Parafrankia discariae: one gene and its partners. The protein of the gene in region 2 interacts with the protein of the main gene of each other region in a pairwise test. Links are inferred from orthologs where the notes say so. Each region holds a gene or a part of one and is shown on either strand. Other genes may lie near its edges.

Region 1 (10,297 bases), on a different replicon or contig from region 2:
TCCTGACACTCCGGCCGGCGGGCCCGGAGAACCCGTGGATCAGCTCGGGCCGCCCGGCTTGTTGACGAACCAGACAAGCTCCTCGGTGAGCTTCTCGCTCTTCCAGCCGTCCGGCGTACGCACGAAGTCATGGAAGTAGTAACCGCCGCAGTAGCTCGGCTCGGCCATCCCCGGCATCTGCATCGGATTGTAGAACTGTGCGATCACCTTGGCGCAGTCGCCGTCGAGATCGATCTCGACGTTGGTCACGTAGTGAATCTTCCACGGGGCCCTGCCCAGGCCCTGCTCGAGCCAGCCCGCCATCTCGTCACGTTTCCCGACGGGCAGGCTGCTGGACGTCGACGTGTAGTCGATGACCGCCTCGGCCGTGAACACCGACTTCCACAGCTCGAAGTCGTTCGTGTCCACTCCGCGCGCGTAACGCGCCAACTGCTCCTGGATCTCCAGCTTGTCGGCAAGCTCCTGCAGGTCCACCGATACTCCCCTCAGCTGACAACTGACAGTCAGACCGTCGCCGGTCGGGCCTGGTCGAAGAACATCCCCCTGATCAACAGCTTCAGGGCGTGCACGGTTGCGTGGTACGTGGCGGCGGGTGCGGTCAGCGCGTGTTCGTAGAGGCCCATGAGCAGTACGTCGATGGCGTTCGTGGCCGCCTGGACGTCGACGTGCTCCGTGAGGATGCCCTGTTCGCCGGCCTCGCGCACGATTCCGCTGACGACCTGGTGAATGGAGGTGACGATGGTGTCGCTTTCCGCGGCGAGGTGCAGGTCCGCGGCGCTCTCCACCCGGATCGCCCGGTCGAAGGGGACGGCGTGGGGATGGTCGCGGACCATTCTGTCGGCCTCGTCGAGTACCGCCATGAGCTTGTCGAGGACGCCGTCGACGGATTCCACGGCGAGGGTGAAACGGGGGATTGTCTGCTGGGCGATGTCGTGAAAGGTCTCCTTGACCAGCTCGGCCTTGTTCGGGAAGTAGTGGTAGAGGCTGCCGCTGGTCATGCCGGCGGCCCGGGCGATCTCGCGGATCGTGGCGCGCGCGTAGCCGACCTCGGCGACACAGCGCAGCGTCGCCTCAAGAACGCGCTGTCGTGTCTGATCGCCGCGAGAGCCGACCGGCCTGCCCAACAGCGGTGATGTGCCGGCCACGATCGTCACTCCGTGATCTGGACACCCTCGTAGCTTCGGAGCGTCTCCGGGTCGGGCAGCCGCATCTGGAGGTACACCGCGAGGTGGGAGATCCTGCCGTCGGGGTCGAAGTCGTAGACCGTCGCGGAGTTCACGGCTGTGCTGATCCCGGAGACCGTGCTGCGTTCCTCCAGCTCGAGCAGCACCACGTCGCCGGCCTCGGTGATCCGCCTGAACGAGCATTCCCACGTGGACGTCCGCGCCCACTGGGTCAGGAAGGCGGCGTACTCCGGCCAGTTCATGATCTCCTTGAACGGGCCGATCCGCTCGAAGGAGTCGACGGCGACCAGCTCGGCGACCGGTGCCCAGCTCTCGACCGAGAATCCGGGCTCCCTGCCCGTGTCGACCAGCTTTTTCATCAGCTGGGTGTACTCCAGCACGACCCGCGAGAGGCCGGTGTGGTCGCCGATGACCTCGTCGAGGTCGCGCAGCGCGAGCGCCATGATGATGCTCCCGGTGGTGAGGTCGGAGATCTTCCACGTGCGGGGACACGGAGGCACGGCACATATCCGGAGAACGTGCTCTGGGCTACCGCGCGGTGCTGGCGCACACTCCGGAGGTGCCGGGCGCCCGACCTGGGTCAGGGCGGCAACGGACACCCGTCGGCACTGTTGACGCGGAAAAGTAACCAATTGATTGATTAAGAGTATGATGCACGCCACACTCGGGCGCCGTCAAGCCGTCCTCCGCGGGCACAGGGACGGACCCGTGGGCCCTTCGAGGGCGACCGTGATCGTGACAGGCGGGGCGTCAGGCCCCGGGCGCGCGATCACCGAGCTGGGCCGGGGCCTGCCGGGTTCCCGTCGCCGGCCCGGATGATCGTCCTGCCAGCAACGACGGGCTCGCGGCGACGTGCAGGTGACGCGCCGACTCGACCTCGATGTACTCCGCCAGGTCCATCCGCTCCGCGGACAGCACGTTGGCCTTCATCATCCGCAGCGGGAACGGATGGTGGCCCGCGAGCTCGTCGGCCAGCGCGAGGACCTCGTCGTGCAGTGTGTCGGCCGGGAACAGCCGGGTGACGAGGCCGAAGGCGAGCGCGTCCTGCGCCGTCACCTTCTCCGGGAAGAACAGCAGCTCGCGAGCGCGGGCCGCGCCGACGAGCCGCGCGAGCGACCAGACGAGACCCATGTCCCCGGATACGCCGACCTTCAGGAAACCGGTCGCGAACCTGGCGCGGTCGGAGGCGAACCGGAAGTCGCACGCACACGCCCACCCCATCGCCGCGCCCGCGCAGCCACCGTCGATCGCGGCGATCGTCACCTGCGGCATGGTGTGCAGCAACGTCGACGCGTGGTAGACGGGGCCGAGTCGTTCCAGCGTCACCGGTTCCGTCGAGTGGCCGCCGGTGAGGTCGGCGCCGACCGAGAAGTCGTCGCCAGCGCCACGCAGCACAACGACGCGTGCGTCACTGGCGGGCACCGTGGAGAGCACCTCGTGGAGCTCCTCGCACATCCGCGTCGTCACGCCGTTGCGGCGGCCCGGCCGGTGCAACGTCACGATCGACACCGCGCCCCGCCTCTCCAGCAGCACGGATGGTTCCACGACGACCCACCTTTCTCGGATCGCCCAACGGCCGGGTGACCACGGGGGCATGAGTTCTGATCAGCTGGCCTGGCCGCGGGCGGGCTCGGGCCATCGTCTCAACGTATCGGACCCATCCAACGCGTTGACTGCAAAGTGAGTTGCTACGACGACGCGTCAGGTTCGACCGGGACGGACGGCTTCGGTTGGCGTTCTGGCCGCGGGCTCGGGCAGGTGCCGCCGTTGGGGGAGGAGGAGGGGGGTGGGGAGCAGGAGGGCGCCGGAGATGGTGATGGCGGTGAGTGGGCTGGTGAGTGTCGCGAGGACGCCCCCGATCACCGTGAGGGTCGCCTGGGCGAGTCTGCTGCTGATGCTCCATGCGCTGAGGACCTGCGCGGTGTGGTCGGCGGGAACGCGCCGGAGGCGTTCTGTCGCGTTGACGGGGTTGAAGACGCCCATGCAGGTGATCAGCAGGGCCTCGACGAGGATCACCGTGAGGAGTCCGGGCAGGCCCGGACGGGTCAGGGCGAGTCCGAGCGGAAAGATCGAGCGCAGCCAGCCGGAGACGATCAGGACGCGGTGCCGGCCGTGGCGGGTGACGAGGCGCGCGCAGAGGCGGGCGCCGGCGAGGCCGCCAAGGGCCGGGAGGCCGAAGGCGAGACCGTACTGCCAGGCGGGGAAGTGGTACTCGCCCAACAGCAGGACGGCCAGGAGTGGGCTGGTGGCCATGATCAGACCGCTGACCGTCACGGAGTTGAGGAACAGGCGTCGCAGCGCACGATCCTGGAGGATCAACCGCCAGCCGGTCAGCAGGTCGGTGGCGCGCGCCTTGGTACCCGGGTCGCGGTGCGCCACGACGTCGCCCCCGGAGATGCGGAGGATCCCGAGCGCGGAGAGCAGGTAGCTGACGGCGTCGGCGGCGACGGTGACGAGCGGGCCGAGCAGCCCGACGAGGGCTCCGCCGAGTGGCGGGCCGGCCGCGGTCGCCACCCAGCTCGTGCCCTCGAATCTGCCGTTCGCGACGAGCAGACGGTCCGCGTGGACGAGGTGTTTCAGGTACGCGCCGGAGGCGGCGGTGAAGGCGATGCCCGCCGTCGCGGAGAGGACCGAGACGGCCAGCAGCTGGCCGTAGGAGAGCAGGTCGAACAGGTGCGCGATCGGAACGCTCGCCAGGGCGAGGAACCGGAGCAGGTCCATCGCGATCATCACCGGGCGCTTGGCCCGGTGCTCGATCCAAGGCCCGAGCGGGACCGCGACGATCGCGGCGACGGCGAGGCCGGCGGCTCCCAACAGCGAGACGGCGAAGGCCGGCGAGTGCAGCACCCGGACGGCGATGAGCGGGAACGCCCCGAAGGCGATCCAGGTGCCGTAGGCGCTGACGGCGTAGGCCGACCACAGCCACCCGAAGCCGGACTCCAGTTCCACGCGCACAGGGCTCCTCACGGACAACTGATGGTTTGGATGCCCGAAGCACATCAGCCACGCTGGAAGGCGATCAAACAACCGATTTCTCGCGAGCTACAACGAATAGTTGTGCGTACCTACGATGAGTCGGTGGACACCGAGGCATTGCGATCGTTCGTCCGGGCGGCCGAGCTCGGGCAGCTGCAACAGGCGGCCGCCGAGCTGGGCGTGACGCAGCAGGCGATCTCCAAGCGGATCGCCGCCCTGGAGCGCGCGCTGGAAGTCCGGCTGTTCACCCGTAACGCCCGAGGGGTTGAGCTGACGCTCGACGGTCAGGCGTTTCTCCCGCACGCACGAGGCATCGTCACGGGTGCGGAGTGCGCCGTCGCCGCGGTCCGGCCGGGTTCCCGGGCCCTGCGGATCGACGTTCTCGGCCTACGAAGCGCGCAGGCCGTTGTTCTGCACGACTACTGGCGGTCGCATCCCGAGACCAACCTCGACGTGGTGACCCTCAGGGTCGACGACCCACGCCTGGCGGTCGCCGCCGTCGAGGCCGGAGAGATCGACGCCTCGTTTCGCACGGTCACCGACCCGGCCACGCTGCCGCGTGGCATGCGGATGATCCGCGCCTTCGACTCCCCGCTGGAACTTCTCGTCGGCCCGGGACATCCGCTCGCCGCGGCCCGCGCCCTGACCCCGGCACAGCTGCGCGGGCATCGGCTGTGGGTGCCGGGTATCGCGCCCCGAAGTGAATGGGCGGAGTTCTACGACCAGCTCGCCACCGATTTCGATCTGCGCATCGACGCGGCGGGTCCGCATTTCGGCGACGAGGTGCTCCTGGACATCCTCGCGGACTCCGCGGACATGGCCACCCTCGTCGGGGCCCGCGACCGCTATCTCTGGCCGACGAACCACGACCTGCGCCGCATTCCCATCACGAATCCGACGCTCGCGTACCCACTCTCGCTCATCATCTCCGGAACGAATCCACACCCGGGCCTCCGCGCGGTCATCGCCCACCTCGGGACCCTGCCGAGGCTGCCGGAGCCGGTCTGGTTCCCGTCCTGGGCACCGACGGCGGCGGGGGAGGACTAGGGAAGGCGCCAGTCGACGGGTTCGGCGCCCTGGGCGAGCAGGTGGTCGTTGGCGCGGCTGAACGGCCGGGAGCCGAAGAAGCCACGGTCCGCGGAGCGGGGCGACGGGTGGGCGGACTCGATCGTCGGGGTGCCGCCGAGAAAGGGGCGAAGGCTACGCGCGTCGGCGCCCCAGAGGATCGCGACCAGCGGGGTGCCCCGGGCGGCCAGGGCGCGGATCGCCTGCTCGGTGACCTCCTCCCAGCCCTTGCCCCGGTGCGCGCCGGGCTGGCGCGGCGCCGTCGTCAGCACCCTGTTCAGCAGGAGCACCCCCTGCCGGGTCCACGGGGTGAGGTCGCCGTTCGTAGGCCTGGGTACACCGAGATCCGCGCACAGCTCCTGGAAGATGTTCTCCAGGCTGCCCGGAAGCCGGCGCACTTCGGGCGCGACCGCGAAGCTGTACCCGATGGCCATGCCCGGGGTCGGGTACGGGTCCTGCCCGACGATCAGTACGCGGACGTCGTCGAAGGGCTGCTGGAAGGCCCGCAGTACGTGCTGGCCCGCCGGAAGGTAGCTGCGGCCCGCCGCGATCTCCGCGCGCAGGAAGTCACCCATGGCGGTGACGCGGTCGGCCAGCGGGTCGAGGGCCTTCGCCCAGCCCGGCTCGAGGATGTCCCGCAGAGGTTGTGCCGGCATGGCTGATCATCCTACCGGGGGTGCGGTGACAGCCCGGGGCGGACTCCCGCTGGAACGATGTGGCCATACGCCCCAGTGGCCATACGCCCCAGCTCTGGCTCACGGTGGCCGCTGCTGTCCCGGCAAGCCGGTCGGGCCTCGATGCCCGCCCGCTGACCGGCAGGCCGGCCTGCCGGTCAGCGGGTCGTCGGCCGGCTGCCGCTCATCCCGCGGCAGACCTGGCGGGCTGCTGTCCCGCTGTCAAGGGCGGCATCACGAACACCCGTCGCGCGTTACCCGGTCGAATTCCGGCGGGATAATATCCCCGCGACGGCCTGTCTCGCGAAAGACATCTTCAGCATTGGCTCCCAATCGCCTTTCTCCGGCATCGTGTGACCTGTTGGCGGCGGCGGATACCGCCGTTCGTATAACGGTCCGGTGAATTCTGCGGAGGTAGAAAATGGGCGGCATGTGGCGGGGCCGGAACGTACGCCGGTCATTGTGCGGCGGGCTCGCCGCCTCGGCTTTGGCGATCGTGGTCGCGGGATGCCAGGAGGGCGTCATCCCGGTGGACCCCGCGGCGGCTCCGCCGGCTCCGGCGGCCTCGGCAACCTCGGTGCCACTGCCGGCTTCGGCGGCTCCGCCCGCGCGAGTCGCCGTCGCGCCGACGAGAGACCTGCACGCGGCGGACTATGTGCTCACGGCGGGTGAGGAGACCGCGGGCTTCGAGAGTTCGGGCGGCGCTGACGACGAGAACAGCGACAGCAGCGCGATCCGCGCCCAGGTCGCCGCGTGCGTCGGAGTCCCCGACTACAATCCATCGCCGCCATCGGACGAGACGACCGGCGACACTTTCACCAACACCGAGGAATCCGATTTCCAGGCGATCAGCCGGGCGAAGATTCTTTCTGAGAGCCAGATCCGCCAGAACGCCGAGATCGTGACCAGTTCTGGTTTTGGTGACTGCTACCGCACGGCGTTGGAGGACCAGCTGGCGGGTGAGGACGAGAACGGCTTCACCTACGAGATCGTCGCGGTCGAGACCCCGCCCCCGCCGCAGGGGGCCACCGCACTGGTCCGCACCTCGATGGGCATCACGGACGAGTACGGCACCTACGGTTACGTCTTCGACACGATCTATTTCTATGTCGGCCAGGTGGCCGTCGAGCTCGACGTCACCAACATCCAGGACGTCCCGCCGCCGGTCATCGAACAGGGCCTCATCGACCAGATCGCCGCCAAGTTGACCGACCAGTAGCCACCGGGCCGCCGCACGGCCGGCCGGGACACGAGCTGGCCACTGGGCAGGGCCGGTACAGGAGCTGAGCGGTGTTCGCGGCGCCGACGGCCAGAGCGCCGTGCTGACTCGGTACGAGGGACATCGGGACCGGGGAGAGGACCGGGCGAGGACCGGGGCGAGGGCCGGGCGGGCTATCGGTACGACTTCCGCGGTCGCTGACGGTGTCAGGAGAGGGAGACGGCCCACGCGATGCCGTCGTGCGCCGCTGCCTGCCACCGGTTTACGACCTCGTCAGGCATCCGCCGGAGCGGACGGCTGCCCGCGCGCCCGGGCGACGGACCGGCGTCCCCCGGCGCCAGCCGGCCGTGGGTCGGCTGGCGCCGGCCAGCAGCTCGTTGCTTCGTCCATGATTGCGGGCAAGCTAGGGAAGTGAACTGTTCGTGGTGTGGCATGGGGGCGTGGGCATGGCCGCCAGGTGGATGACCCCAGGCCGGGATCCTCCGACGGCAGCGGCCGCACCGGTGGTGCTGCACGCGACGGATCGGACCCGGATCAGCCGGCTGGTGCTGCCGAGCGGTCGGGTGATCCGGAAGGAGCCGCTGGGGCCGGACGCGCAGCACCGGGTGCGCCATGAGGTCGAGATCCTCGAAAGGTTGGCGGGAGTCGAGGGTGTCGTGCGCCTGGCCGCCGGGGCGGCGCAGGACGCGAGATCGATCCTGCTGGTCGATGTCGGCGGCACGGCGCTGTCCCGGCGGGAGACTCCGCTGGAGCCGGTCGAGCTGATCGATCTGGCCGTGTCGCTGGCGCACGCGGTCGCGGAGATGCACCGCCGGGGGGTGATGCACCGGGACCTCTGCCCGGCGAACATCGTGCTAAGCGAGAACAACGGGGCGCCGTATCTGATCGACTTCGCGCTCGCCACGACCTTCTCGGTGGTCCAGCCGGAGTTCGCCCATCACGGGGCCGCGGTCGGGACCGTGCCGTACCTGGCACCGGAACAGACCGGACGGACCGGTCGTCAGGTCGACCAGCGGGCCGACCTGTACGCGCTGGGGGCCAGCCTGTACGAGCTGGCCACCGGCGCGCCGCCGTTCGGTACGGAGGACCCGATCAGGATGATTCATGATCATCTCGCTCGGGTTCCGGAGCCGCCGGACGCGGTCGAGCCGTCCGTGTCCCCCGCACTGTCAAAGATCATCATGCATCTGCTGGAGAAGGAGCCTGACGACCGCTACCAGACCGCCGAGGGGCTGGAGCATGATCTGACGCTGGTGCGCCGGGGCGTGATGGCGGTGCGCCCCGGCGAGCACGACCTCCCGACGCGACCACTGGCACCCTCCCGGCTGTACGGGCGGGACCGGGACATCGACCGGCTCCATGCGGCGTTCACCGAGGCCGTCACCGGGAAATCCCGCGGGGGCCTCGTCGCGGGCGCGCCAGGTGTGGGCAAGACATCCCTGGTCAACGCCCTGCGGCCGATCGTGGCCGGCGCCGGTGGCTGGTTCGTGGCGGGCAAGTTCGACCAGTATCGCCGTGACCAGGAGTTTGACGGAGTCCGGCAGGGGCTGCGGGCGTTGGGCCGGCTGTTGCTGGCCGAGCCCGACGACTACCTGGCCGAGGCGCGGGAACGGATGCTGCAGGCCCTGGGCCCCAACGCCGGCCTGCTGACGGCCACCGTGCCGGAGCTGGCGGCGCTGCTGAAGGTTCCGCCGAAGCCGGGCGATCCGATGACCGCCCAGGCGCGGCTGTCGCGCATACCGGTCGAGGTGCTGCGCGCCGTGGTCTCCCCGGAGCGGCCGGTGGTGTTCTTCGTCGACGATCTGCAGTGGGCCGGGCGCACGCCCCTGGGCTTCGTCGATCTGATCCTCACCGGCGAGGAACAGATCGCCGGGCTGTTGCTGGTCGCCGCCTACCGCGGCAGTGACATCGACGCCGCGCACCCGCTGGCCCCGATGCTGGCCCGCTGGTCTGACCAGGCGGCCGGCCCGTACCAGCTGCACCTGGGCAGCCTGCCGGCGGCGGGACAGGCGGCCATGGTCGCCGACATGCTGCACCTCGCTCCGGAGCCCGCCACCCGGCTGGCGCGGGTGATCGCCCCGTCCACCGGCGGCAATCCGTACGACGTCGTGGAACTTCTCAACTCGCTGCGGCGCGAAGGCGTCCTGACCCCGGGCGCGGGAGGTTGGCGATGGGATGAGAAGGTGCTGCGTCGCCGGCTCGACCGGGTGGAGGTGACCGCGCTCCTGGCCGCCCGGATGTCCGCGCTGCCGTCCGAGAGCGCCGAGCTGCTGGCGGTGATGGCGTGCCTGGCGGGCCAGGTGGATCTCGATCTTCTCTCGGCCGCGACAGGCCTGCCGCCGGGCGAGGTCGAGCGGCGGTTGGCGCCCGCCTGCAACGACGGCCTGCTGGTGCTGCAGTGCGACGGGCGACCCGGTGTCCGGTTCAACCACGACCGGACGCGCGAGGCAGTGTTGAGCGGCAGTTCGGCGGGGGAGCGGCGCGCCCGACAGCTGAGGCTGGCGCGGCGGCTGGCCGCCCGGCCGGAGTTCTTCGCCGTGGCTGCCGAGCAGTACCTGCAGGTCGTGGACATGGTGCGCAGCATCGGCGAGCGGCGCGGCATGGTCGAGCTCTTCCGGCGTGCCGCCGAAGAGGCGAAAGTGCTGAGCAGCTATCCGTTGGTGGAGAGGTTGCTGAGCGCAGCGGTCGGGCTTGTCGACCCGACCGACACCGATACGTTGATCGCCGTCCACACCGACCGGCATGCCGCTCTGTACTGCCTCGGTCGGTTGGACGACGCGGACGACACCTACCGGATCATCGACCGGTTGTGCACCCGGCCGACCCAGCTCACGTCTGCGACGATGGTCCAGGTCATCAGTCTCACCAACCGGGGCTGCGCTGACGAGGCGGTGCGGCTCGGCCTCGACCAGCTGCGGCGTCTCGGCCTGTCGGTTCCGGTGGATAAAGCGCTCGAGGAGGAGATCGACCGCGGGCTTGACGAACTTCGCCGGTGGATCGACACCACCGGCGAGTCGGATGACCTGCGCAAGCCGGAGATCACCGACCAGTCCCGCCTCGGCACCATCAGGCTCGTCAACCGGATCATGGTCGCGGCGTTCTTCTGCGACCACACGGTGATGGCCTGGCTGGCCATCGGAACTCTGCGGATGTGGGAACGCTACGGCCCGGATCGTGCC
Region 2 (10,065 bases):
CGGCGGAGAAGGCGGGGATCATCCGGCCGGACGCCCTGGTGGTGCTGGCGCAGCAGGCGCTGCCGGCCGCCGAGGTCCTGCTGCGACGCAGCGCCGAGGTCGGAGCCACCGTGGCGCGGGAGGGCCTGGAGTTCGGGGTCGTCGGCCGGCGGGTGGCGGTGGGCGGCCAGGTGCTGACCCTGCGCGGGCTCGGCGGGACCTACGAGGAGGTCTTCCTGCCGCTGCACGGCATCCACCAGGCGCACAACGCGGCCGTGGCGCTGGCGGCCGTCGAGGCGTTCCTCGGCGGCGGGCAGGGCCAACTGGACGCCGACGCGGTCCGCGCCGGATTCGCCCAGGCCGACTCGCCCGGCCGGCTGGAGGTCGTGCGTCGCTCGCCGACCATCATCCTGGACGGCGCGCACAACGTCGCCGGCGCGCAGGCCCTCGCGGCCGCCGTCGGCGAGGCCTTCGGCTTCGACACCCTCGTCGGCGTCGTCGGCATGCTCGGGGACAAGGACGCCGAGGGCATCCTCGCCGCCCTGGAACCAGTGCTCAGCAGTGTCGTCATCACCCAGAGCACGTCACCGCGGGCGATGGGCGCGGACGACCTCGCGGCGATCGCGGTGGACGTCTTCGACGCCGACCGGGTCGAGGTCGCGCCACGGCTCGACGACGCCCTGGAGGCGGCGGTGCGGCTCGCGGAGGAGGAGGGCGAGCTGGGGGGTACGGGAGTGCTCGTCACCGGCTCGCTGGTGACCGTGGGGGAGGCGCGGCACCTGCTGCGTCGCTGACCGTCCGTCGGCCGACGATGCCCCGGTGATCCCGGTGATCCCGGTGTTGCCCGTGCGGTGCTCTGACGGGTGGTCCGGGGGACTGCGCGGACCGGCGGTGAACGTCGACCCTGTAGGTTTGCCGGGGGCCAACCGGTGTCGCGCAGGCGCGGTCCGGGCGCCCTGATCACGTCGAAGATGACGAAACGATTCTGAAGGAGTCCCGTGTCCGCCGAGCGCACCCTCATCCTGGTCAAGCCCGATGGCGTCAGCCGCGGCCTCGTCGGTGAGGTCGTCGGCCGCATCGAGCGCAAGGGGCTGAAGATCGTCGCTCTCGAGCTGCGCACCCTCGAGCGCTCGGTCGCCGAGACCCACTACGGCGAGCACGCCAGCAAGCCGTTCTTCGGCGAGCTGGTGGAGTTCATCACCTCCGGTCCGCTCGTCGCGCTGGTGGCCGAGGGGCCCCGCGCCGTCGAGGCCCTGCGTGGCCTGATCGGTGCCACCGACCCGGTGAAGGCGGCTCCCGGGTCGCTGCGTGGTGACTTCGCCCTCGAGATCGGCCAGAACCTCATCCACGGGTCGGACTCGCCCGAGTCGGCCAAGCGCGAGATCGACCTGTTCTTCCCCGGCCTGAGCTGACCCGGCCGGCTCCGGCCGGCCTCCCCGAGGGTGGCCGGCGGCACCGTTGCGGGTGAACCGCCGGCCGCGCGGCGCCCCGTCGCGGCGGTACCCCGGTGGGGTCGCCGCGCGGGCCGCCCGTCCCGGTGGGCGTTTCGGCACCGATCCGGGGCGGTTGCGCCCGCGGCCCGGCGCCCGATCGGCGGCGCTGCGCCGCCCGCTCGGCAACCGTCCCGGATGGCGTGGCGCCGACCGGCGTGCCGTGCCCGCCCCGCTACGCGCGGGGTGACACGCTTCCCGGTCGGCGCGGTGACCCCACCGGGGGCGGTCTACGCTTTCAACTGCCCGGAACGTGTCCGGCGGGTCGCGCCGAACGACCTTGCGGTCGGTCGTCGTGACCGTGTTCTCGCGCGGCGCATCCGGGCCGTCCCGCCCGCTCGACGAACTCTGTACGCGTTTCGCGCGTCGGTCGGAGACGGGCCGGTCGGTGACGCCCGCGTGCGCCGCCCGGACCCGTCCCAACCGCGCGCCCCCCGGGAAGGCCGGCACCCGACGATGTCCAGTTCGCTGTCATTCCTCGGTCGTGACATGGCCGTCGACCTTGGTACCGCCAACACGCTCGTCTACGTCCGCGGCAGGGGGATCGTCCTCAACGAGCCCAGTGTGGTGGCGATCAACACGACCACCTCGGGCATCCTCGCCGTCGGTACCGACGCCAAGCGGATGATCGGGCGCACCCCGGGCAACGTGGTGGCCGTCCGTCCGCTGAAGGACGGCGTGATCGCCGACTTCGAGACCACCGAGCGGATGTTGCGCTACTTCATCCAGAAGGTGCACCGCCGCCGGCACTTCGCCAAGCCGCGGCTGGTGGTGTGCGTGCCCTCCGGCATCACCGGCGTGGAGCAGCGGGCCGTCAAGGACGCCGGCTACCAGGCCGGGGCCCGCAAGGTCTACATCATCGAGGAACCGATGGCGGCGGCGATCGGTGCCGGCCTGCCCGTCCATGAGCCGACCGGGAACATGGTCGTCGACATCGGCGGCGGCACGACCGAGGTCGCGGTCATCTCCCTCGGTGGGATCGTCACCAGCCAGTCGATCCGCACGGCCGGTGACGAGCTCGACACGGCGATCATCTCCTACGTCAAGAAGGAGTACTCGCTGATGCTCGGCGAGCGGACCGCCGAGGAGATCAAGATGGCTATCGGTTCGGCACACAAGATCCCGGACGAGCCGAGTGCGGAGATTCGCGGCCGTGACCTCGTCACCGGTCTGCCCAAGACGATCGTGGTGACCGCCGAGGAGATCCGCAAGGCCATCGAGGAGCCGGTGAACGCGGTGATCGACGCCGTGAAGGTGACTCTCGACAGATGCCCTCCGGAACTCTCCGGCGACATCATGGACCGCGGGATCGTGCTGACCGGTGGTGGGGCGCTGCTGCGCGGGCTCGACGAGCGCCTGCGGCACGAGACCGGGATGCCGATCCACATCGCGGAGAACCCGCTGCACTCGGTGGCGATGGGCTCGGGCAAGTGCGTCGAGGAGTTCGAGGCGCTCCAGCAGGTCCTGATCTCCGAACCGAAACGCTGACCGCCCCCCGGGGTCGGGAACCCGGCCGGCCCGCCGCTCGTCCGACCAGGAAGATCGACGGTCGCGGGCGCGCGGTGCCGTGGCGGCGGCGGCCGAGGGCGTTGTGACAGCGCCGGTCCAGGCTTGTCCGGCCGTTTCGGCGGCCGGGTGGCCGGCCGGCCCCGGCTCGAGGGCCCGCCGCGGCCCCGGTAGAAACATCACCGGAACATCGCGGCTGACCGTGGGCCGGCAGCCATCCGGACCACACGGCAGGAGGACGGCACCGGTGACGGAGGACCGACGTGGGACGTGACACCAGGCGCTCCCGCCTCGTCATCGCCGCGCTGCTCGTCCTCGCCTTCACGCTGATCACGCTCGACTACCGGACGGGTGACTCCGCGACCGGGGTGCGCGGGGCGCTGCACTCGGCGGTCGGTGGCGTGGAGAACGCGGTCACCACGGTGACCCGCCCGGTGGGGCGCACCGCCTCCTCGCTGACCCACCCGAACCGCTACCACGACCGCGCCGACCGGCTTGACGAGGAGAACGCCGCGCTGCGGCGCCAGATCGCCGACGGGGCCGAGATCGACCGGCTGGCGGGGCAACTGTCCGACCTGCGCCTGCTCGCGGACAAGGGCCAGTACACGATCGTCCCGGCCCGGGTCATCGCGGTCGGCGACGTCACCGGCATGGACTGGACGGTGACGATCAACGCCGGCCGCCGGGATGGCCTCGCCGTCGACAAGGTCGTCGTGAACGCGTCGGGCCTGGTCGGGACGGTCGCCTCGGTGACCGACAGCACCGCCGTGATCAAACTGCTCTGCGATCCGACCAGCCGGATCGGCGCCCGGCTGGAGACCACCCAGCTGCTCGGCGCGGTGGCCGGCGGCCAGGGGCCGAGCTCGCTGACCTTCACCCTTTATGACGCCTCGTACCAGGTAAAAAAGGGTGACCGTTTGGTGACGTTCGGTAGTCTTGACTATGTGGCGGGTGTACCGATCGGCGAGGTGACCAGGGTGGTGGATGTCGGCGGGCTCTCGCGCACCGCCGAGGTGCGTCCCTTCGTCTCCGTCGGCACGCTCGACCTGGTCGGCGTCGTGATCGGCGGCCCGCCGGCGGACCCGGGCGACCGGGTCCTCCCGCCCCGGCCGGCACCCGCGCCCGCCGCCGCGCAGCCGCCGGCTGGCCAGCCCGAGAACGGCCAGCCCGAGAACGGCCAGGCGCAGAACGGCCAGCCGCAGACTGGCCAGGCGCAGGGCGGTGCGGGCGTCCCGGCGGCCGAGGGCGCGGGCTGAGCCGGCCGTGTGGGATACCGGAAGCCCCGAGGAGAACCTGCATCCGCGCACGTTCGCGGCCGCGGTGGTGGTGCTGCTGGTCGCCGTCGTCCTGCAGGTCTCGGTCGTGGCCCGGCTCGGTGCACCGCTCGGCCGGCCCGACCTGGTCCTCGTCCTGCTCGCGATCATCGCGTTGATCGAGGGGCCGATGCTCGGCGCGGTCCTGGGCTTCACCGTCGGGCTCGTTGCCGACCTGCTGTCCACCCATGTGATCGGGCAGACCGCACTCGTCCTGTGCCTGGTCGGGTATCTCACCGGCCTGGTGATGAACGCGGCGGAGCGCTCGATCGTCGTGCCGCTCGCCGCCGTCGGTGCCGCGGCGGCGCTGGGCACCCTGGGCCACGCGGCGACCACGTCGATCCTGGGCGACGCGGCCCTCACCGGTGGCCAGGCCATCGTGCGCGCGCTCGCCGCCGGGCTCTACGCCCTGCTCGTCACGCCGTTCCTGTTCCCGCTCGCGGCGGGGGCCTCCCGCCGCCTGCGCGGGGATCGGAGGCGGGTGTGACCGACCGGATGCGGATCCGGCTGCTGATCCTTCGGGTCCTCGTGCTCTCCCTGCTGGTGACGCTCGGCGCCCGGCTGTGGGTGCTGCAGATCCTCGACGGCGAGCGCTACCGCCAGGTCGCGGAGACCAACCGGGTCCGTGAGGTGGTCACCCCCGCCACCCGGGGCATGATCGTCGACGACGAGGGCCAGCCCCTGGTGCGCAACCGCACCTCGCTGGTCATCTCGGTCAACCGGTCGGCCATCGACCGCCAGGCGGACAAGGGCAAGGCCGTGCTCGACCGGCTGGCCACCGTCATCGGGGCGCCGCTGGCCGAGCTCGAGCAGCGGGTCCGCTTCTGTTCGGCCACGGTGCGGGCGCCCTGCTGGAACGGCTCGCCCTACCAGCCGGTCCCGGTGGCGAAGGACGTCACCCCGGCGCAGGCGCTCGCGGTGATCGAGCACCCGGACCGCTTCCCCGGCGTGTCCGCGGACCTGCAGGCCGTCCGCGAGTACCCGAACGGCGGGCTCGCCGCGCACGAGCTGGGCTACCTCGCCCCCGTCTCGCAGGAGCAGCTCGACAAGCAGGGCGACGAGAAGGGCTACCACCTCAACAGCCTGATCGGCGTCTCCGGCCTGGAGTACACCTACGACGACGCGCTGCGCGGCGCGGACGGCGTGGAACGCCTCGAGGTCGACCGGTTCGGCCGGGTCGCGGGCACCGCGTCGACGACCCCGCCGGTCAGCGGCGACCACCTCGTGCTCAACCTCGATCTCGACGTCCAGCGCGCGGCCGAGGAGGCGCTGGCGAAGACGCTCGACTCGCTCGGCGGGGGAGCCCGCTCCGCCTCCGCGGTGGTGCTGGACGTGCGCACCGGCGGCGTCGTCGCGCTGGCCAGCCTGCCGTCCTACGACCCGTCGGTGTTCGTCGGCGGTGTCTCCCAGAACGACTACGCCGCGCTGTCAGACCCGGCCAACGGCACCCCGCTGCTGTCCCGCGCCTTCCAGGGCTCGGCGGCGGCCGGGTCGACGTTCAAGGTGGTCTCGACCGCCGTCGCCATGCAGAACCTGGGCGCGACCGGTGACCAGACCTACGACTGCGCCCCGACTCTGCAGGTCGGCGACCAGATCTTCCACAACTTCGACGGCTCGTCCGCGGGCCCGATCACGCTGCACCAGGCGCTGGTCATCTCCTGCGACGTCATCTTCGACAAGTTCGCCTACGACGCCTGGGTCGCCGACGGCGGGCTGCGCAACGGCCGTGGCCCCTACCCGGAGCCCAAGGAGTACTTCATCCACATGGCCGAGGCCATGGGTTTCGGCCGGCGCACCGGCATCGACCTGCCGGGCGAGACCGCCGGCTCCGTCGTCGACCGGGCGGACGCGAAGAAGATCTGGGAGGAGCTCAAGGACTCCTACTGCCGGCGCGCGCAGAACGGCTACCCGGAGGAGTCCGACCCGACGAAGGCCGAGCGCTTCCGCAAGTACGCGGCCGAGGCCTGCGTCGACGGATACCTCTACAACGCCGGTGCGGCCGTCCAGTTCGCCATCGGGCAGGGGCAGTACCTCTCCGTCAGTCCGTTGCAGCTCGCCACCGCCTACGCGGCCATCGCGAACGGCGGGACGATCTACCAGCCCACCCTGGCCAAGGCCACGGTCTCGCCGGACGGCAGGGAGGTGAAGCCGATCGAGCCGAAGGTCGTCGGCAGGCTGCCCGTCTCGCCGGAGATCCTCGCCTACATCCGGGGCGGCCTGACCGGGGTGACGACCGAGGGCGGCGGCACGGCGACCGGGGTGTTCGCCGACTGGCCCAGCGACATGGTCCCGGTGGCCGGCAAGACCGGGACCGCCGAGGTCGAGGGCAAGGGCGACACCTCGTGGTTCGCCTCGTTCGCCCCGGCGAACGACCCCCAGTTCGCGGTCGTCGTGAGCATCCCGGAGTCGGGAACCGGCGCCGAGTACGCCGCGCCCGTGGCCAAGGAGATCTACCAGGCGCTCTACGGCGTCGGGCGTCCCGGAGCGGTACCCGGCGGCAAGCCACCGGCCGAGCTGCCCAAGCTCAGCCGTGACGGCACGTTCGCCGCGGCCTCCGGCGCCCCCGCGGCCGCTCCCGGCACGGCCGGCACGACGGCCCCGGGTGCGGCGCTGCCGGGATCGGTGCCGACGGGCACGGCGCCGGCGGTGCTCACCGGCACGGCGCCGGCGGTGCTCACGGAGACAGCGCCGGCGGCGCTCACGGGAACGGCGCCGGCGGTGCTCACGGGTGACCAGAGCGGTGAGCCGGCCGGCGGCCCGGTGGCGGCGGGTGCGGCGGCAGGTGAGCGGGAGGCGCGGGCGCGCGGCCCAACCGGCCGCGGCTGACAACGAGACCCGGCAGCGAGAACAGCGACCACGGCACGGGAACCACGGCAACGGGAACAGCGGGCGGCGAACGGCCGTCCACCGGTGGCAGGGGAGGCGAATGATGACGCAGGAGCAGGGGCCCACCGCGCTGCGTTCCTCCCCGGTGCTGGTCCGGGGGCGGATCGGGCAGCTGCGCGACCGCGCCTCGGGGCGGCACTCGCCGCTGCGGCGGCTCGACTGGGTTCTGCAGATCAGCGTGATCGCGCTGGCCCTGCTGGGTGCCCTGCTGGTCTGGTCGGCCACCCGCCAGCGGCTGGAGGAGGCCGGGGGAGACCCGCAGACCTTCCTGAAACGCCACCTGCTGAATCTGATGATCGGCCTGCTGCTCGGGGCCGCCGCGACCCTGGTGGACTACCGGATCCTGCGGGCCTACGCGCCCTTCGTCTATCTCGGCTCGCTGGTCGGTCTCGTCGCCGTTCTCGTGGTCGGCACCACCGTCAACGGGGCCCACTCGTGGATCGTGCTCCCGGCCGGCTTCCAGCTCCAGCCGTCGGAGTTCGCCAAGGTCGCGCTCGTCGTCGGCGCCGCGATGATCCTCGGGGAGAAACACGAGGACCGGCACACCGGCATCCGCCGCGGCGCGCCGGGCCACGGCGACGTGCTGCTGGTGCTCGGCCTCGCCGTCGTGCCGATGGCCCTGATCATGCTGCAACCCGACTTCGGCACGGTCATGGTGCTGGTGTTCGTCACCCTCGGGATGCTGGCGGTCAGCGGCGCGCCGCGGCGCTGGGTGCTGGGCCTGATCCTGTGCGGGGTTCTCTTCGGCGGGGCGATCCTCCAGTTCCACCTGCTCAAGCCCTATCAGGAGGCGCGCCTCACCTCGTTCGTCTCCGAGAACAAGGCGGCGTCGTCGACCGGTTACAACGTCGACCAGGCGATGACCGCGATCGCCAACGGCGGCATCACCGGCCGTGGTCTGTTCGAGGGCCAGCAGACCCAGGGCCAGTTCGTGCCCGAGCAGCAGACCGACTTCGTGTTCAGCGTCGCCGGCGAGGAGCTCGGCTATCTGGGGGCCGGGGGTGTGATCGTCCTGCTCGGCGTGGTGCTCTGGCGGGCGCTGACGATCGGTTTCCACTCGCAGGACTCGTTCGGCGCGCTCATCGCCACCGGCGTGGTCTGTTGGTTCACCTTCCAGATCTTCGTCAACATCGGCATGTGTCTCGGCGTGATGCCGGTGACCGGCCTTCCGCTGACATTCCTGTCCTACGGCGGTTCCTCGATGTTCGCGAACATGATCGCGGTCGGGCTGCTGCAGAATGTCCGCCTGCGCTCGCGCTCCGACCCCTACGCGCTCTGAGGCCTGAGGCGGTCGGCCACGCTGCGGTGCCGTAGGCTCGCGGGCATGTCCGGACAGTCGCTGTTTCCCCTCCTGGAGCCGCTGCTCCCACGGGTCCGGAAGCCCGTCCAGTACGTCGGCGGCGAGGGGAACGCGGTCGTCAAACCCTGGGGCGACGCCGCGGTCCGCTGGTGTCTGATGTACCCCGACGCCTACGAGGTCGGGCTGCCGAACCAGGGCGTCCAGATCCTCTACGAGATCCTCAACGAGCAGCCGGACGTCCTCGCCGAACGCACCTACTCGGTCTGGCCGGATCTCGAGGCCCTGATGCGTGAGCACGGGATACCGCAGTTCACGGTGGACGGCCATCGCCCGGTCGCGGACTTCGACCTCTTCGGGGTCAGCTTCTCCACCGAGCTCGGCTACACGAACCTGCTCTCGGCCCTGGATCTCGCCGGCATCCCGCTGCACACCGCGGACCGCGCGGCCCCGGGCGACGGCCTGGCCTGGCCGATCGTCATCGCCGGCGGGCACGCGTCCTTCAACCCCGAGCCGATCGCGGACTTCGTCGACGCCGTCGTCATCGGTGACGGCGAGCAGGCCGTCCTGCTGATCACCGACCTCACCCGCGCCTGGAAGGCCGCCGGCTCGCCCGGCGGGCGGACCGAGCTGCTGCACCGCCTCGCCCGCCGCAAGCTGGTCTACGTCCCTGGGTTCTACGACGTCACCTACCGGCCGGACGGGCGGATCGCGGCGGTCACCCGCAACCGGGACGAGGTCCCGGAACGGCCCGCCAAGCACACCCTGACCGACCTCGACTCGTGGCCGTACCCGAAGGCGCCGCTCGTGCCACTGGCCGAGACGGTGCACGAGCGGCTGAGCGTGGAGATCTTCCGCGGCTGCACCCGCGGCTGCCGGTTCTGCCAGGCCGGCATGATCACCCGTCCGGTGCGGGAACGCAGCATCACCACCGTCGCCGAGATGGTCGACGCCGGGCTCGCGGCCTCGGGTTTCTCCGAGGTCGGCCTGCTGTCGCTGTCGAGCGCGGACCACAGCGAGATAGGCGAGATCGCCAAGGGCCTGGCCGACCGCTACGAGGGCACCAACACGGCGCTGAGCCTGCCCTCCACCCGGGTGGACGCCTTCAATGTGACCCTCGCGAACGAGTTCTCCCGCAACGGCCGCCGCAGCGGGCTCACCTTCGCCCCCGAAGGCGGCTCGGAACGGCTCCGTAAGGTCATCAACAAGACGGTCAGCGCGGAGGACCTGGTCCGCACGGTCAGCACGGCCTACGCGAACGGCTGGCGGCAGGTGAAGCTCTACTTCATGTGCGGCCTGCCCACCGAGACCGACGAGGACGTCCTGGAGATCGCGGATCTCGCCCGCGAGGTCATCCGGGCCGGCCGGCGGGCCAGCGGTCACCGCGACATCCGGTGCACCGTGTCCATCGGCGGGTTCGTCCCCAAGTCGCACACGCCGTTCCAGTGGGCGGCGCAGGCGTCCCACGAGGTGACCGACCGGCGCCTCAAGCTGCTGCGGGACACCGTGCGCGCCGACCGGGAGGTGGGCCGGGCGGTCGGCTTCCGCTACCACGACGGGCGCCCGGGCATCATCGAGGGCCTGCTGGCCCGCG
Region 3 (10,362 bases), on a different replicon or contig from region 2:
CGGCCGAGACCGCGTCCCGCACCGCCGCCGAGGTCGCGACCGCACCGAACACCCCGCCCTGCATCGTCACCATGTGCAGGGCCGCCCGGTGGTTGGCGGGGTCGGTCGCCCCGGTGCAGTCGGAGAGGATCAGACACTCGTAGCCGCGGTCGTTGGCGTCGCGCATCGTCGTGTGGACGCAGACGTCCGTGGTGATGCCCGTCAGGATGATGTGGGTGATCCCGCGCCGGCGCAGCACCAGGTCGAGGTCCGTGGCGTAGAACGAGCCCTTGCCCGGCTTGTCGATGATCACCTCGCCCGGCAGGGGAGCCACCTCGGGGACGATCTCCCAGCCCGGCTCGCCACGGGTGAGGACGCGCCCGCGCGGGCCCGCGTCGCCGATCCCGGCGCCGATCCGCTTCGAGCGCCACAGCTTGTTCGGCGGGCAGTCGGACAGGTCGGGGCGATGCCCCTCCCGGGTGTGAATGATCATGAAGCCCAATGGGCGCAACACCGCCAGCAGTGCCGCGGTGGGGGCCAGGCCCGCCCGGGTGAGCGCCAGGTCGTACCCCATCGCGTCGACGTAGCCACCCTCGCCGCAGAAGTCGACCTGCCAGTCGATGTTGATGACGGCGGTGGTCGCGGGGCTGAACGAGCCGTCGTAGGGCCAGTCGTAGGGCTCGGCGGTGACGGGACCCACGGTGAGGCCAGCGTTCGTGGGGGCCACGGGTTCGGTGGTGACTGTCATCTGCTCCTCCTCGGCCGGTTTCGTCTCTCGTCGGCACGCCGTCTCGGGTCGGCACGCCCTGCTGGTGGACGGGGCCGTGCTGGTGGACGGGCCGTGACGCGGGACGTTCGTGCTAGGTGGCCGAGCGGGGTGGGCGCCCGCGGTTGAGCACCATCTGGGTGATGGCCCGGGCCGCCCGCCGCTCCACGACCTCCATCGACTCGCCGACGTGGCTGCGCAGCGCCCGCACGCCCGCCTCCATCTCCCCGGCGAGCACCTTCTCGAGGATGTCGAGATGCTGGGTGATGGTCAGCTCGATCCGGTCGGCGGTCAGGAAGTCGTACATCCGCACCGGGCGAATCCGGGCGTTCACCGCGTCGAGCATGTTCGCGAGCTCGCCATTGCCGGACGCCCGGCTGAGCGTGATGTGAAAGTTCTCGTCCAGGGCGACGAAGGCCGGGTCGGGCGTGGGCGGATCGGCGCGCAGCGCCCGCCAGTCGTCGCGCAGCGGCTCGAGCAGGGCGGCCTGGTGCGCCGCGCCGGACTCCAGCGCCCGCTGCAGCCCGCGCAGCTCCAGCGTGACCCGGATCTCGTACAGGTCGCGCAGCCCGGCGAGGTCGGGTTCCGCGGGGTAGTAGCCGCCGTCCTGCCTCTTCTCGACCAGGCCGTCCCCGGCGAGCCGGGTCAGGGCCTCGCGCACCGGTGTCCTCGACACCCCCAGCAGCGCGGCGACGCGTTCCTCTCCCAGGCGGTCCCGGAAGGAGAACTCCCCTGACATGAGCCGATGGCGCAGCGCGACGTAGACATGGTCCCGCAGGTTTCCCGAGCCGGCGGCCCGGGTGGTTGGCGACGGTGTCATGACGCCGAGCATCTGCCATGGACGGCGCGGGCGTACCACCCGCCCGCCGTCCGGCCGGTGATCCGCTCCGCCGGGCCCGCCGCGCGAGGCCGCGCCGGGATCGCGGGACGGGTGGCAGCGCACGTCGCGGTGGGTGCGCGGCCGGGCCCGGCCCGCGGTGGCGGACGGGGCACCCGCCCACGGCTTTCTGCATACCGAGCTGTATACAGTGTCGTGTACATGAAAGTGAAGGTGGAGACGAAGAATTTTCTGATCGACACTCGCGCAGTTACATTCACACGTCGACGGTTAAGTGCCCGTTAATCGGGGGCGCGGAAGGTGGCCGGATGGAGCCGCGCGGAGCGCACGGGACCCGTGGCGCCGCCCAGGGGGGCGCTGGTCAGGGTGGCGCTGGGCAGAGCGGCGGCGCCCGGGGCGGTGCCGGCGCCCGGAACGGCGCCGCGGTGGGCCCGGCCCTCCTTCTGCTGCACGGCACCGCGACGACCGGGGCGGTGTGGTCAGGCGTGCGCGTGGCGCTCGCCGGGCGGGAGGTGCACGCTCCGGACCGCCCGTCCACCGGAGACCTGGCCGCGGAGATCGCGGCACTGGCGCCGTCCGTCGCCGGTCGGGTGCTCGGGGGAGTGAGCGGCGGCGCCACCCTCGGTCTCGCGATGCTCGCGGCCGGCGTCCCCATGGCCGCCGCGGTGCTGCATGAGCCGGCGGTCGGCTCGCTCGTCCCGGGACTGCTCGGCCCGGTGGCGGAGGCGTTCACCACGGGTGGGGTGGTGGCGTTCGGGCAGCGGCTCTACGGCCCGCGCTGGAACGTGGGGCACGCGCCGTCCGACCTCACGATGGTGGAACGCGACCTCGCGATGTTCCTCGCCTTCGAGCCGGGCCCGCCGCCCGCGGGGGCACCGCCGGTGCTGGTCACCGTCGGCGCGCAGTCACCGCCGGTACGCCATCGCGCGGCCGCGGCGTTGCGGGCCCGGTTCGGTCTTCCCGTCCGGGTGCTGCCGGGGTGCGGTCACGCCGTCCACCTGGAGGCACCGGAGCTGTTCGCCGCACTGCTCGCGGAGACCGCGGACGGCCTTCCCCGCTGAGCGGCCGGCGCCGGGCGGCCAGTGCCGGGCGAGCCGATGTCAGGCGGCCGGCGCCGGGCGGCTGGCGGCCGGGTCAGCGTTCGACGTGGTGGGGCGGCAGATCCGCCAGTAGACGAGCGAGGTCGGCCTCGCTCTCGTCGAGCAGGGTCTCGTCGCCCCAGCCGATCTCCCGCTCGTCGCCGGGGACCTCGTCGTCGATTAGCGGCGTGTCTCCCATGAGGATCTCCTCCGATCACCACGCGGCCCGGCGGCCACTCGGTCCGTGCGGGGCGGTCCGTCCAACCGGTGCCCTCACGAGTGACCGCACCGACGGCGGCCCCAATGTACCGGCGCACCCACCCCGACCAGAGCGGGCGACACGCCCCACCCCAGCCCGCCCCGAACCAAGTGTGGCGGGTGGGTCACCCACCCGCCATGGTCGTGTTGGCGGGGCCACCGGGTTCGTGGTCGGGGGGTGGGGTGGTCAGGGCTGTCGCCAGTGCGGTGACGATCGCACGGTGGGTGGTCTGGCCGCCCGCGCGGTAGGCGTCGCGCTCCCGCTGGGACCAGGCCCGCTCGAACAGGCCGGGCTCCGCGGGCTCGGTGGCCAGGACGGCCCGTAGCGAGGCCCGGTACCTGGCCACGAGCAGCGGCGGTTCGCCGTACGGATTCTCGTCGTACGCCTCGTCGCGGTCTATCAGCTCACGGATCTCGTCGCCGCCGATCGGCCGCGCCGGCCGGTGCGCTGCCGACGGATGCGCTGCGGATGGGTCTGCTGGGGGCATGTTTCCTCCTCGGACATTATTTGTCGACAAGCAAAAACGACCCTAGCGAGGTTCTTGGACAAGAGCAAAGTGGTTACGATGTTCGCTGTGGACGACGGTGAGCAGTTGGTAGGCATCGGGGACATCGCGTTCCAACTCAAGATCACGCGACAGGCCGTGGACTACTGGACTCGCAAGGACGCCAAGTTTCCGGAGCCTCTGCAGGTCATCAACGCGCCGGCCGGCAGCGGGGCCAAAGGAACCAGGGTTTGGCGCAAGCGTGAGGTCGATGCCTGGATCGTGGAGCACTACCGGCGGCGCAAACAGTAGTGGCCTGCGCGGCCGGTATGGCCGATCGAGGCGCGGCCGGTCCCGGTGGTCGGGATGCCGTGCGGTATCAGGGATCCCAGCCTCAGGTGGCCTTGATCGAGGAAACGGGCAATACGCCCGAAACGCCCACGACAAGGGTCGCTGGGTATGTGATTCGACCCGCTTAAGCGGAGTGCTGTCTCCGATCTCGTGGATCGACGGTATTCGGTGCCCGGGTCGCCGTGCTGGTCTGTTAGCGCGACCGGGTGCCTTCCGGTAACCGGTCGGGTGACGCCGTCTCCGCCTTGAACGCGTGCGGCCGGAGGGTGCGCGGGCGTGGGTTCCTCCACTGCTGCCGGTCGAAATTACCCGGCCGACCTTGAATCCGTTTAATCGGGTACACCAATCCGTTCCGATGGGTCGCCCGCCCGGCTGATTGCGTGTCGGTCCGCTGTCGCCGAGCCGACTTGTTGTCGCCGCGCAAGCTGGTTCGCCGCCCGGGAAGCGTGACGTCGAAACACGAAGTCGCTGGTGAGAGCACGAAACGGGAGCCGGGACGGTCGGCGGGAGCCTGGTGATCCGCAGGTCCGGGCCGAAAACGCAGACCCCCGACGCCGCCGGCCGGGGCACGCCCCGAAGCGAGTTGCCGCAGCGGCGAGGAGAGCGGCTGAGACAACTCGCTTCGCTGGCGGCCCCGGCCCCGGCGCCGCTGACGGCCCCGGGCTCTGATAGCCCTGGGTGCCGACGGGTCCGGGCTGCCGACAGCCCGGCGGGTGGCCGGGCTGGGCTGGGCTGGGCATGGGACAGCCCCCGGGCGACTGCCGGGGGCTGTCCCATGTGAAAGGTGCGTAGGCGGGCCGGAGTGGTTCCCGGTCAGGCTGGCCAGGTGGGTCGGGGGGGTTCCCGGCCTCCCGGTCAGGGCTGGGCGATGGGCCCGGCCCGCCGGTCAGGCCGCCGCGGTGCTGGAGGCCGTGCTGCTGGACGTGCTGGACGAACCGCCGTCACCCGACGAGGACCCGGCCGAGCCCGAGGACGAGCCGGTGGAGTCCGACGTGCTGGCGGAGGAGCCGCCGTCGGCGCCGCTCTTGGCGGACGAGTCGCCGTCCGACGAGCCCGCGGACTCCTTGGACCGGGCGGGGACCCCGGACGAGGACCCGGACCGGCTGTCGGTCTTGTAGAAGCCGCTGCCCTTGAAGACGAGGCCAACGGAGCTGAACACCTTCCGAAGCCGGCCCGTGCAAGCAGGACACTCGGTCAGTGCCGCGTCACTGAAGCTCTGCACGGCCTCGAGATCGTGCCCGCAGGCGGTGCAGCGGTACTGGTAGGTCGGCACGGACTCCTCCCGGAGTTGGCACTCGGTGGTAAGGACTGCCAACTCTAACGCCTGGACGGCCCCGCTGGCTTCCCGAATGCCGGAGCGGGTGTCACAGCGGTGCCACCCGGACGATTCTGGTCGGCGTCACGATGATGGTCACCGGCCGGTCGTGCGGCTTCGCCGGGACGTCCCCGAGCACCTCGCGGTCGTTCAGCAGCGCGATCACCGGGGCCCCGGGGGTGGTCCGGGTCAGCGCGCGGTCGTAGGAGCCGCCGCCGCGTCCCAGCCGGTTGCCGCGCTCATCCGCCGCGAGCGCGGGCACGATCACGATGTCGGCCTTGGCGATCTCGACGAGCGGCGTGCTCGGCGGTGGCTCCCGGGTGCCCATCGCGCCGGGGATCAGTGTGCCGACGAACTCGCGGAAGTCCAGATCGAGGTCGGCGCGGACAACCGGTAGCAGCACCCGGACCCCTCGGGCACGCAGCCTGGTGAGGATCTCGGCGGTGTCCGGCTCGTCGGCCATCCCCACGTAGGCGGCGACGCAGGTGGCGGCGGTGACCTCGGGCAGCGTGAGCAGTCGCTCGGTCAGCACGGCCGGGTCGGGCAGCACGCCTGCCCGGCGCAACGCGAGCAGCCGCCTGCGCAGTTCGCTCTTGGCCGGTGGTGCCGCGGCGCCGGAGTCGGACTCGGCGCCAGCGCCGGATCCGGAGCCGGACCGGCCCACCACGCCACTGCCGGTGACGGTACCTCCGGTCACAGCCATCCCCACCCTCAGCGCACTCGGGCCCGGTGACCTGGGCGTTGGGCCCGTCACCAGACTCCTCGAGCTTTCCGCGCCGGCACGTTGTCCATGCGGCCGATGGTGATCCGAAAGACGACACCGGCACGACATCCCGCTGGCGAAGGCCTCACGGTACCGTGATCGACCCGCACGTGGAGGCCTGCCCGTTTCGGACCCGCCGGGCCTGGCCGACAGGTCGGTGAGCGTGACTTACCGGATGCGGACCGTCGGTCCGGGTGCTGCCCGACGCTCGCTGACGCCCCGCGGAGCGGGGGCGCCGGGACGCGGCATCGGGGACCACGGCGGCCCGAGGCCGCACGCGGATGCACGGTCATCATGGATGATCACCGGCTGTGAATGCCCTGTGTGCGTACACTGTCGTGCCCTGGGACTGCCCGCCCGACTAAGGTTTCGCCCATGCCAGTGACGAAGGCGGTCATTCCCGCCGCGGGTCTGGGGACCCGGTTCCTCCCCGCGACGAAGTCGGTTCCGAAGGAGATGCTACCTGTCGTCGACAGGCCGGCCATCGAATACGTCGTCGAAGAGGCCTCGCGCGCGGGCCTGCGTGACGTGCTGCTCGTGACGAGCCGCACCAAGAAGGCCATCGAGGACCACTTCGACAGGGAGGGGGATGTCGAGGCCGCGCTTGAGCGCAAGGGCGACAAGGTTCGCCTCGAACGCGTCCGGGCCTCCGCCGAGCTGGCCGAGGTCCACTCCGTCCGCCAGCCCTCGCCGCGCGGGCTCGGCCACGCTGTTCTCTGCGCGTCCGCGCACGTGGGTGACGAGTCGTTCGCGGTGCTGCTCGGGGACGACCTCATCGACGAGCGCGACCCGCTGCTGGTCGAGATGCTGGCCGTCCAGGAGCGGCACGGCGGGGCGGTCGTCGCGCTGATGGAGGTGCCCGAGGAGGCCGTCTCCCTGTACGGAGTGGCGACGATCGCGCCGTCGGCCGTCGCTCCCGCTCCGGCCGCCTCGGCGGGGTCGGTCCCGGCGGTCGGGTCCGGGGGGCGCTACCGGACGGTGCGCATCACCGACCTGGTCGAGAAGCCGCCGGTGGACGAGGCGCCCAGCAACCTGGCCGTCATCGGGCGCTACGTGCTGCCCGCGGAGATCTTCGACGTCCTGCGTGTGACGCCGCCCGGCCGGGGAGACGAGATCCAGCTGACCGACGCCCTGCGGACGCTGGCGGGGCGGGCCGGCGCCGACCCGGGCGCGGAGCTTCCGGTGCACGGCGTCGTGTTCACCGGGCGCCGTTACGACACCGGTGACCGGGTCGACTACCTCAAGGCGGTCGTCCGGCTCGCCTGCGAGCGGCCGGACCTCGGCCCGGAGTTCTACCCGTGGCTGGAGGAGTACGTGGCGTCCGGCGGTCCCAAGGCCGAATGCTGACCGGCGGGGCGGGCCGGCCCGCGACCGTGGGTCGCGGGCCGGCCCGCCCCGGCCGTTGGCTCGCCCTGCCCGCCGGCGGTCGGTCGCGTTGACGAAAAGTGACCAGGCCTGCGCTGCGAAGGACAGACTGAAAATTTCCCGGGGCCCTTGCTTGGGCGCATCGGCACCTTCGGGCAGACTGAGCGCGCGTCTTCGCGCGGAATGTCCAGGCTCCTGACAGGCTGGCCCTGCAGTCGCCACGTCAGGCGAGGAATCGCCCGCGGGTCAACGACTGTCGGGTGCCCACTCGGCGGCCGTCGTGACCTGCTGCCCGGCCACCGCTGACACGAAGGCTATATGGCCTGAACAGAAGTGTAAAGAACGGGACGGGTGCCTGTGAAAACGGTAGACCAGCACGCATCGGACATTATGGCCGCAATCGGCCCCATGCCGCCGCGGCGGACGGCGCTGCGCGAGGCCCACGGCTGCGTCCTCGCGGCGGACGTGCGGGCGACGGTGGCCGTACCGGGGTTCGACAACTCCGCGATGGACGGCTACGCCGCCCGCGCCGCGGACGTAGCCGAGGCGAGTGCGGACAGCCCGGTGACGCTTCCCGTCGCCGGCGAGATCATGGCCGGCCCGGTGTCCCCCGCGGCACTCGCGCCGGGCACCGTCGTACGGATCATGACCGGTGCCCCGCTCCCGAAGGGCGCCGACACGATCGTCCAGCTCGAGTGGACCGACGACGGCGTCGAGACCGTGCGGATCGACCGGGCGCCGCGCCGCGGCCTGCACATCCGTCGGGCCGGGGAGGACATCGCGCCCGGCAACCTCGTGCTCGCCGCGGGCACCGTGCTCGGCGCCGCGCAGATCGGCCTGCTGGCCGCCGTCAACATCGCCCGGCCGGCGGTCCACCCGCGCCCGCGGGTGGCCGTCCTGTCCACCGGCAGCGAGCTCGTCGAGGTCGGCACCCCGCTCGGGCCCGGCCAGATCGTCGACTCGAACAGCCACGCCATCGCCGCCGCGGCGCACGAGGCGGGGGCGCTCGTCCGCCGGGTCGACGGTGTGTCGGACGACCCCGACGAGTTCGGCGCGACCTTCGACGAACTGCTGCGCAGCACCGACGTCGTGATCACCACCGGCGGCATCAGCGTCGGCGCGCGGGACGTCGTCAAGCAGGTCCTGAGCAAGTCCGACGAGATCCGGTTCGAGCGCATCGCCATGCAGCCCGGCAAGCCGCAGGGCTTCGGCGTCGTCGGTGGCGTTCCCGTCTTCACGCTTCCGGGTAACCCGGTGAGCGCCCTGGTGTCGTTCGAGCTGTTCGTCCGGCCGGCGCTGCGGCGGCTGCGGGGCCTGCCGGTCGCCCCGGAGGGAGCGGGCTGGCAGCGCCCGGCCACCGGCACCGTCATCGTCCGGGTGAGCGAGACTATGCAGTCCGCAGCGGGAAGGCGTACCTTTCCCCGGGTCCGTCTCGAACGTGACGACACCGGTGAGCTGGTCGCGACGTCCGCCGGGGGGCAGGGCGCCCACCAGATGTCGGGGCTGGCCTCGGCCCACGCGCTGCTCGTCGTCCCCGAGGAGGTCACCGAGGTGCCCGCAGGCACGAAGCTCCCCGCGGTGCTGCTGCCCGAGCCCGAGTGGGCCGGCCCGTCCACCGAGGCCCGCGGGTGACCGGTCCCGGGCGGTTCACCCACGTCGACGACCGGGGCGCGGCGCGGATGGTCGACGTCTCGGCCAAGGAGGTGACGGCGCGCACGGCGACCGCCACCGGCTGCCTGCGCACCGCACCGGACGTCGTCGCGCTGCTGCGCGGCGCGGGGGTACCCAAGGGTGACGCGCTCGCCGTGGCCCGCATCGCCGGGATCATGGGCGCCAAGCGCACCCCTGACCTGATCCCGCTCTGCCACCCGATCGCCGTCTCCGGTGTCCAGGTCGAGCTGACCGTGGTCGACCACGGGGTGGAGATCACCGCCACGGTGCGCACCGCCGACCGGACCGGGGTGGAGATGGAGGCGCTCACCGCTGTCGCGGTCGCCGGGCTGACGCTGCACGACATGGTGAAGGCGGTCGACCCGCTGGCCGAGCTGACCGGGGTCCGGGTCGTCGCCAAGACCGGCGGCAAGTCCGGGGACTGGCACCGCGACGGGGCCGGTTCGCCCGGCGACGGGGCCGGCTCGTCGTGAGCGGCCCCTCCGAGCTGCCGGCGGGAGCGCGGGCGCGGGTCGTGACGGTCTCCGACCGCGCCCACCGCGGCGCCTACCCCGACCGCTCGGGCCCGTTGCTGGTCGACGCCCTGGTCGGGATGGGCTTCGACGTGCCCGCGCCGGTGGTCGTCCCGGACGAGCGGGCGGAGATCACCGCGGCCCTGCGCGCGGCCGTCGAAGCCGGGGTCGATCTGGTGGTGACCACCGGGGGCACCGGTCTCGGGCCGCGGGATGTCACGCCCGAGGCCACAAGGGACCTGCTGGACAGAGAGGTGCCCGGTCTGGCCGAGGCGCTGCGGGCGGCCGGGCGGGTCAAGGTGCCCACCGCGGTCCTCTCCCGTGGTCTCGTCGGCACTGTCGGAGCGACCCTGGTCGTGAACCTGCCCGGGTCGACCGGGGGAGTGCGTGACGGCGCCGCGGTCCTCTCCCCGGTCGTCGCGCACGCGATCGCCCAGCTGCGCGGCGACACCGACCACACCGGCGCCTCGCCCACCGGCGGCACACCGGCGTGAGAGCGCCCGGCTGGCCGGTCACCCTCCGCCACGACGACGTCGTCGTCCGGCCCATGCGCCTGCGTGACGCCCCGACCTGGGTCGAGGTCCGCACGCGCAACGCCGACTGGCTCGCCCCGTGGGAGGCCACCTCGCCGGGCTCGGCGTCGGTGCGGGCCACCTGGAACGAGCGTCAGACCATCGGCGTCTACACCCAGATGCTTCAGCGGCTGCGGGCGCAGGCCCGGGTGGGCGCGGCGCTCCCGTTCGCCATCGCCGTCGACGGCCGGCTGGTCGGGCAGCTCACCGTGTCGACGATCGTGCGCGGGGCGTTCAACAACGGCCAGGTCGGCTACTGGGTGGACGGCCTGCACGCCGGGCGTGGCATCGCCCCGACGGCGCTGGCACTGGTCACCGACCACTGTTTCGGCCCGGTCGGGCTGCACCGGCTGGAGGCCAACGTCCGCCCGGAGAACGCGGCCAGCCGCCGGATGCTGGTGAAGCTGG

Evidence for each region.
Region 1: the proteins of ndk (region 2) and B056_RS0123560 interact in binary tests that used the Escherichia coli proteins (3 or more experiments, as listed by UniProt). The link is inferred for Parafrankia discariae from one-to-one orthologs.
Region 3: the proteins of ndk (region 2) and B056_RS0111530 interact in binary tests that used the Escherichia coli proteins (3 or more experiments, as listed by UniProt). The link is inferred for Parafrankia discariae from one-to-one orthologs.

What each region holds. Positions count from the first base shown.
Region 1 is NZ_KB891235.1:16,712-27,008, reverse strand. Bases 4,043-6,958 are described here. They hold B056_RS0123560 (uracil-DNA glycosylase), read right to left. Parts: upstream 5,882-6,958; coding sequence 5,204-5,881; downstream 4,043-5,203. Other genes in these bases: B056_RS0123555 (hypothetical protein), read left to right, coding at 6,321-6,958; B056_RS0123565 (LysR family transcriptional regulator), read left to right, coding at 4,263-5,207; B056_RS0123570 (MFS transporter), read right to left, coding at 4,043-4,139. Also shown: B056_RS0123595 (LLM class F420-dependent oxidoreductase), read left to right, coding at 1-6; B056_RS0123590 (nuclear transport factor 2 family protein), read right to left, coding at 40-474; B056_RS0123585 (TetR/AcrR family transcriptional regulator), read right to left, coding at 504-1,154; B056_RS0123580 (hypothetical protein), read right to left, coding at 1,151-1,627; B056_RS0123575 (enoyl-CoA hydratase/isomerase family protein), read right to left, coding at 1,935-2,729; more of B056_RS0123570, read right to left, coding at 2,886-4,042; more of B056_RS0123555, read left to right, coding at 6,959-7,118; B056_RS0123550 (diguanylate cyclase), read left to right, coding at 7,565-10,297. UniProt on the Escherichia coli protein: Excises uracil residues from the DNA which can arise as a result of misincorporation of dUMP residues by DNA polymerase or due to deamination of cytosine.
Region 2 is NZ_KB891102.1:466,934-476,998, reverse strand. The notes cover bases 1-2,684. They hold ndk (nucleoside-diphosphate kinase), read left to right. Parts: upstream 1-977; coding sequence 978-1,391; downstream 1,392-2,684. Other genes in these bases: B056_RS0101975 (rod shape-determining protein), read left to right, coding at 1,926-2,684; B056_RS0101990 (bifunctional folylpolyglutamate synthase/dihydrofolate synthase), read left to right, coding at 1-773. Outside these bases: more of B056_RS0101975, read left to right, coding at 2,685-2,957; rod shape-determining protein MreC, read left to right, coding at 3,239-4,231; rod shape-determining protein MreD, read left to right, coding at 4,239-4,775; mrdA (penicillin-binding protein 2), read left to right, coding at 4,772-7,114; rod shape-determining protein RodA, read left to right, coding at 7,218-8,453; B056_RS0101950 (TIGR03960 family B12-binding radical SAM protein), read left to right, coding at 8,499-10,065. UniProt on the Escherichia coli protein: Major role in the synthesis of nucleoside triphosphates other than ATP. The ATP gamma phosphate is transferred to the NDP beta phosphate via a ping-pong mechanism, using a phosphorylated active-site intermediate.
Region 3 is NZ_KB891208.1:13,193-23,554, forward strand. The notes cover bases 3,948-6,928. They hold B056_RS0111530 (5-formyltetrahydrofolate cyclo-ligase), read right to left. Parts: upstream 5,775-6,928; coding sequence 5,121-5,774; downstream 3,948-5,120. Other genes in these bases: B056_RS40580 (FmdB family zinc ribbon protein), read right to left, coding at 4,643-5,029; B056_RS0111535 (UTP--glucose-1-phosphate uridylyltransferase), read left to right, coding at 6,210-6,928. In the rest of the region: biuH (biuret amidohydrolase), read right to left, coding at 1-727; B056_RS0111500 (GntR family transcriptional regulator), read right to left, coding at 840-1,565; B056_RS36155 (alpha/beta fold hydrolase), read left to right, coding at 1,892-2,644; B056_RS43570 (hypothetical protein), read right to left, coding at 2,718-2,861; B056_RS0111515 (hypothetical protein), read right to left, coding at 3,046-3,408; B056_RS0111520 (hypothetical protein), read left to right, coding at 3,487-3,717; more of B056_RS0111535, read left to right, coding at 6,929-7,181; molybdotransferase-like divisome protein Glp, read left to right, coding at 7,557-8,831; cyclic pyranopterin monophosphate synthase MoaC, read left to right, coding at 8,879-9,343; B056_RS0111550 (MogA/MoaB family molybdenum cofactor biosynthesis protein), read left to right, coding at 9,340-9,876; B056_RS0111555 (GNAT family N-acetyltransferase), read left to right, coding at 9,873-10,362. UniProt on the Escherichia coli protein: Involved in the removal of 5-formyltetrahydrofolate.